3 regions of the Glaciecola sp. 1036 genome follow, and region 2 is predicted to be linked to each of the others. Evidence: predicted binding sites of a transcription regulator. Region 2 holds the regulator's gene; each other region holds the start of a gene.
What was found. The regulator FNR, encoded in region 2, switches genes on or off when oxygen is low (the NO sensors DNR and NnrR bind a similar motif). The targets are predictions, from matches to a motif close to TTGATCTAGATCAA.
Positions count from the first base shown of each region.

Region 1: ACNKW3_RS02275 (DUF3149 domain-containing protein) is a predicted target of FNR. The motif match lies at 909-922, and genes of this name have one in related genera.
Region 3: ccmA (cytochrome c biogenesis heme-transporting ATPase CcmA) is a predicted target of FNR. The motif match lies at 1,235-1,248, and genes of this name have one in related genera.

Region 1 covers NZ_JBLWFH010000001.1:512,354-514,628, reverse strand. Annotated here, with positions in the region: gene gshA (glutamate--cysteine ligase) at 1-133, shown strand, start outside; gene ACNKW3_RS02280 (hypothetical protein) at 235-855, shown strand; gene ACNKW3_RS02275 (DUF3149 domain-containing protein) at 1,035-1,157, shown strand; gene smrB (endonuclease SmrB) at 1,160-1,711, opposite strand; gene prmB (50S ribosomal protein L3 N(5)-glutamine methyltransferase) at 1,796-2,275, shown strand, end outside.
Region 2 covers NZ_JBLWFH010000001.1:77,406-79,680, forward strand. Annotated here, with positions in the region: gene ACNKW3_RS00335 (sulfite exporter TauE/SafE family protein) at 1-622, shown strand, start outside; gene fnr (fumarate/nitrate reduction transcriptional regulator Fnr) at 651-1,391, shown strand; gene uspE (universal stress protein UspE) at 1,497-2,275, shown strand, end outside.
Region 3 covers NZ_JBLWFH010000003.1:26,331-28,605, reverse strand. Annotated here, with positions in the region: gene ACNKW3_RS05165 (hypothetical protein) at 1-1,154, opposite strand, end outside; gene ccmA (cytochrome c biogenesis heme-transporting ATPase CcmA) at 1,347-1,973, shown strand; gene ccmB (heme exporter protein CcmB) at 1,973-2,275, shown strand, end outside.

The sequences.
Region 1 (2,275 bases), 430 kb from region 2:
TCAAAAAGCTGAGTTTGAAGAAGAGACATCAGCGTCTGTGCTACGGCAGGTAGAATTAGAAAAACAAGATTCAGAAGATTTTGATACCTTTGTAACTAATTATTTTGCTGATAAACAGACTGAAAATGCATAAAAAAACCCGCTCAAAAAGGGGAGCGGGTCAAACACACTTAGGGAAACACAAACTTCATCTGTTGTATAAGAACAAACAATTGGATATTTAGTTCCCAAAAAATGAAAAAAAATATTTTATTTATTTTACTTGTTACATTTTTAGTCTCCGCTGTAGGTTGTACGACTACGCCTCCACGAGAACGCGAAGACCTGTGTAAGATTTTTGAAGAAAAAGATGATTGGTACGATGCCGCCGAAGAAATGCGTGAAAAATGGGGGGTGCCCATTCATGTGCCAATGGCAATGATGTACCAAGAAAGTTCTTTTCGTCACGATGCCTTACCTCCCAGAGATTATGTGTTTTTTGGTTTAATTCCTTGGGGTAGGGTAAGTTCTGCTTATGGATATGCACAGGCTAAAACGATGACCTGGGATGATTATGTCAGAGAAACCGGGAATTCCTTCGCCGATCGTGATGATTTTGAAGATGCTATCGACTTCATGGGATGGTTCATTTACAAAACCCATAAAATCAACCGAATTTCCAAATGGGATGCTGGCACTCAATACCTGAATTATCATGAAGGTTGGGGCGGATATAAACGTCAATCTCACCGCAAGAAACCTTGGTTGATAAAAGTAGCCAATAAGGTTGACCAACGCTCTAAACGCTATGCTGGGCAATTGAAAAAATGTGAAGAAGAACTACAAAAGAGTTGGTTTATGAAGTTGTTTTCGTAGTTAGATCGTCAATGCTTAATCCATGCCTAACTAGTTGCGAAAGCTTAGGTTTATTGATCTAAATTAAGGTTTTATTTTATTCCCATTTAGCCCTGATTTGAGTATTGATCTGTATCATTATTTTACTCATAGGCATCACTAAAATAGAAGCATCAAAGAAATACATTGAGGCAATAAAAATGTTAGATCTTCTATTATCAGATCCAGTCGCTTGGGGTTCAGTTTTCGGAATCTTTGTTGTAATCGCTATATGCGCATACTACGTTTGGTTATTTTTGAAAAACGTAAACGAAAACGCCTAAGTTTACAGCGCTTTGTCATTTTGGCGTGATTTGATGAGCACCAAAAGGGCGCCTTGACCGCCCCATTCAAGTGGGGCTTGGTGAAATCCAATGACTCTAGGGTGTTGGACTAACCAGCTTGGAACCTGTTGTTTTAAAACGCCGCCACTAACGCCATGAATGATATTGATACATTCATGGTGATGCTCGTAGGCTTCTTCTATCACAGCGGCAATTTCATGTTTTGCTTGATGGCGAGTTAATCCGTGTAAATCGAGTCTAATTTCTGGGACCAATTCGCCGCGTCTAAGTGCTTTTACTTTAAATTTGTATTTAGGGTCTCGAATAAAGGCGAGGGCTTTGTTGGGATCGAAGTGAGCTTGATACTGATCTGAAAATTGAAAATCAGAGGCTCTTCGCTTTACTGCTAACCTTGCTTTATTTTTCGCCAGTTTTAGACGTTTTTCAGCGGGATCTTTTTGTGGCGGCACATATTTGTCATGTTGTAGTGGGGTAACATCACCGAAAAGTGAAGCAAATTCTGTTTGTTCCGAATTTTTCGAATTTTTTTTCACTTTTACACCCTAAAACAGCGAAATTATTTACAATAACCTTTATTATAACGGCAATTTTCTGGCAACTACTATTATCCTGCCGCTATGTCGAACGAAATCAGTCAAACTGCACAATTTGATTATACAGAATTGAACACTGTGGTCGATTGGATCCGGTTTACAATTTCTCAATTGCAACAAGAAAACGTATATTTTGGTCATGGCACTGATAATGTTTGGGATGAAGCTGAGCATTTGGTGTATCAATGTTTACATTTGCCTTTGCAACTTAATAGTGCGCAAAAAGACCATCTTCTAGCGGCAAAAATTACCGAGCAAGAAAAATTAAAATTATCTGAATGGGTAATGCGACGAACCCAAGAACAGCTTCCGTTACCCTACATTACCAACACAGCGTGGTTTGGTCAGATGCCGTTTTATGTGGATGAACGAGTGTTGATCCCGCGTTCACCTTTTGCAGAACTCATCGCTCGAGGATTCAGTCCCTATGTATCTGCTTCAGCAAATCCGTTGCACATCCTTGATATGTGCACAGGTAGCGCCTGCATAGCCATAGCCTTGGCG
Region 2 (2,275 bases):
TAGCGTGCATTGTATCGGCATGTGTGGCGGTGTGATTTCAGCGTTCTCCTTCGCGACACCGCCAAATGCGAATAAACAACTTTATTCTCTCGCCTACAACCTTGGTAGGATATTGACCTATGCCTTTTTAGGAGCAATTACCGGATATTTAGGCAGCATTGTTTCCAGCAGTTTGGTAACTGATGTTCCTGTTTTACGTTATGTCAGCATCGCTTTTTTATTTCTGTTGGCATTTTATATTAGTGGGATCTGGCGTTTGCTGTCGCATTTAGAAGCTGCGGGAAAGATTATTTGGAAGCGCATTCAGCCCTTAAGTAAGAAGTTTTTACCGGCCAAAACACCGTTTCACGCCATTGCATATGGCGCCATCTGGGGATTTCTTCCCTGTGGGCTAATTTATTCAGCCTTAACTTGGAGCCTAGCATCCGGAAGTGCTACTCAAGGCGCTTTATTGATGTTTAGTTTTGGGTTAGGCACCCTGCCTTCCCTGTTGATCATTAGCTTTGGATTACAAAGTTTACTGCCTTACTTTCAACACCCTATAAGTCGTTATCTAATAGCTGCGAGCATATTCTTAAGTGGATTAATTTTGCTTTTTCAGGAATTTGGCGTTACAGTGTAGTCACTTAAATCTACATTTATAAAACGCAATGTCAAACGTACCTGAACTTTCCATTCATTGTCAAAGTTGCAGTTTTAGCCATCTTTGCCTGCCAGTGGCACTTAATAAAAACGAATTAGAATCACTTGATGACATCATTGAGCGCAAACGCCCTTTGCATAAACACGATAAATTAGTCAGAGCTGGGGATAAATTTCACAGTTTATATGCGGTACGATCTGGTTCATTTAAGTCTTATGTCAGTGATAAAGACGGCGTTGAACAGATAATAGGTTTTCATTTCCCTGGGGATATTATTGGTTTTGATGCCTTAAAAGAAAACTTACACCAAAGTTATACACAAGCCTTAGAAACAGCTATGGTGTGTGAACTTCCCTATCAAACACTTGAGCAGGTATCAGTTCGTTATCCTAAGCTTAGACAACAAATTATGCGTTTTATGAGTGCTGAGATAAAACACGATCATGATTTAATGATGTTGTTGAGCAAGCGTAGTGCTGAAGAACGTTTATTACATTTCATCAGTCATTTGTCACAACGCTTTGATGAGCGTGGGTTTTCTGCCAGACAATTTAACTTATCAATGACCCGTAATGAAATTGGTAACTACCTAGGCTTAACGGTTGAAACTATCAGTCGTTTATTGACTAGATTTCAAAAAGAAGGCTTAATCAAAGTCGAAGGTAAACTCATTACTATTGAAAACGTTGATGGACTTAAACAGCGCCTTCCTGAATCAGACATTCCATTTACTGCGGTAAACGAATAAGTTACTGACTTTCTAGAGTTTAATTGATCTATCCCAAAGAGGTTATGTTCTATACATAACCTCTTTTTTATATACTGGCTATGTATCAATATAAGGAGATAGACCATGTTTGCTTGTACCCATATTCTCGCCGTTTTCGATCCTCATACCCACGAACTACAACCGGCACTCGCTAGAGCTTTAACATTGGCAAAAAGGGTCGATGGCTGCAAGGTGACTCTTGTATCATGTATTTACGACAGTACTTTCGATATGACGAATATTCTAACGTCTGAAGAAAGATTCGACATGAAACAAGCGCTTGTGCTTAGCCAAAAGGAAAAAATGCAAAAGGCCTTGGCTCAGTATCCGGATGCAGAAGTAAATATTGAGGTTGTTTGGCATAAAAAGGTACATAAAGGACTCGTCAATTTAGCTACCGAAGAAAACTGTGATCTCATCATTAAATCCTGTAAAGCCCATGAAAAAATTGGACAAAAGCTCTTCACACCGCACGATTGGCAATTATTACGCGAAAGTTCTGTGAATGTTCTGATGGTCAAAGATCATGACTGGCCTGACAATGGAAAAATTGTCGCAGCATTAAGTATCAATGCCAATGACAAAACCCACAGTTTACTCAACGACAAAATCGTTGCTACAGCTCAGGCTTTGACCGGCGCGTTAAATGCTGAATTGCATTTAGCAAACACTTTTGTCGGCGCTCCGATACATGTCAGCGTTGAAGTACCTAGCTTCTCAGCCGAAGTTTATAATCAAACATTAAAGGAAAAGCACACTGAATTAATGAAAGCGGTAGCTAAAACTGAAAATATTCCCGAATCCAATTTACATATTGCAGAGGGTTTACCCGAGGATATTATTCCTGAATGGTGCAGTGAATT
Region 3 (2,275 bases), on a different contig from region 2:
ATACTCTCAGTGTTTTGTGAAGAATTGGGCTCAGGAGGTATACTATACTGCTTTGACGTACCCTCATTTTTGCGAGGCGTAGAATCGGCTGAGCTATTAGCATCCCCTGTGCCATGTAAACTCTCAACAGGAGTCATAACGGTAACAGGACGAGGGACCAAGGTTAGATGAACGGTTTTGCCGTTTGGCGCAGCATACTTGGCAACCGCGAGTAGATTGTCCGTTTTTTGGGTAATATCTAGCGTTTGAATCTGTTTTGGTAAAACTTGCTCTAAAAGAGCCTTGTTGGGCTTTATTATAAGTATATCTGGGCTCGTCACCTGATTACTTGGATTAAATAAATTATCTTTAAGTAAATGATTTAGATTTACTTGGTTGGCGTTTGTCAGTTTTTGATTCAGGGTTTTTAGTTCATTAAAAGCTAACGGGCTAGCATCTATTTTTAACTGGCTAATAACTACATTGTTTGATTGTGTAGGATTAACGGCAAGTTTCATTTGTACCACTTGTTCAGGCTTTATATTCTGCAGCTTGGACAGGTTCACTGGCAAAGTTACTGGGAGCGTTCTCCCATTGTCATGCATCTCTACTTGAATATTATTTATGCCAACTTTATTGACGAGTCCTTGAATACTTACTTGCACGTTATTTAACGCGGAACTAGCCAGTTTAAGCAGTGTTTGCGCTAACTGTTTTTGTTCTAAAGGACTTTTAATTATTTTATCGAGAATTGGATAAGTCACAATTTTTGATATGTCATGAGGTGAAATATTAGGCCATTGTGAAGCTAATTCTCTCATTACTTGAGGAGGGATTGCTTGATTTTGCTTCAGTGACGCATTTTGCAATAGCCCAGAAGTTGAAACGACTAATTTTGCCAGCTCCCCTTTCACGCCTGTCAATACCAAGCGATCGCCTTTATTTAATTGACCATCAGCAATCAACTGTTCAACCGGTATCTGTAATTTTTGTTTACTAGAATCTACCTGTAAGGTTACTTTTCCCTGACCTACATTAAGAATTGTAAGCGACAACGTCATGGATTCTTTTGCCGCGTGGTGTGCATGTTCACTGACCACAAGCTTTTGGCCGCCTTGAATCGCATCTTGCAAGGCGTTTAGAGGGCTGACATGTGATATGGAATTTTGATTCATTCTCTGTTATCGGCATTCTTTAAAAAAATACAAGTTTCACTCGTCGAGGTAGTGAATAAATCATAGACGCGAATTTCATCTTGACATTAATCAATGAATAATTGTTTTGATTGACATTTTTTCTGTTTGAACTTGGCGTTGTCCATGTTGTTTGTGCTATTATTTCGCGGTTTTTTAAATAGCGGATTTAACTTGAAAATTCTTGAATTAAGCGGTGTTAGTTGTGAAAAACAAGACCGTGAATTATTTCACAATATAAACTTGACTCTGACCGGCGGTGAATTGCTTTTTTTGAAAGGTGAAAACGGAGCAGGTAAAACCAGTTTAATTAGGATTATCACAGGGTTATCAAGGCCAACCTCCGGAGATGTATTAATCCAACAAGAAAACATTCACAAATACCCAGATGCGGCAAAAAAACTGGTGTACTGTGGACATAAATTAGGCTTAAACGCCAATCTTTCAGCGCTAGAAAACTTAGGGTTTTGGTGTCAATTACATGGCAAACCTGTAGACAATGCTGAGCTGCAAATTGTATTGGAAAACCTCGGATTAGAAGGGTTAGAAGATTTGCCCGTCAAACATCTTTCTGCAGGACAGCAAAGAAGAGCATCCTTGGCCAAATTATGGCTATCAACCAATGCATCTTTATGGGTTTTAGATGAACCTTTTACGGCATTGGACGTTAATACTGTGAAGTTGTTATGTCATCAAGTTGACTCATTTGTAAACGCCGGCGGAGCAGTTGTCATGACCTCGCACCAACAAGTAGAACTCACTTGTAAAACATCTGAATTTTATCTGGAGTATCATTGGTGATCAGACGTTTAGTCGCAGTATCTAATAGAGAGTTTTCTCTAGCATTTAGACAAGCTTCTGAATTGATGCAGCCATTGATGTTTTTTATTATTGTGATAAGCCTTTTCCCTTTGGCAGTGGGGCCAGGTCCGGATATTTTGCAACGCATATCCGCCGGCGTTGTTTGGGTGGCTGCAATTTTGTCATTGCTGATGGGATTGGAACGCCTGTTCAGGGACGATTTTATCGACGGTAGCATGGAGCAATACATGTTAACCGATCTTCCTTTATATCTAATTGTCTTGATCAAAGTATTGACTCAT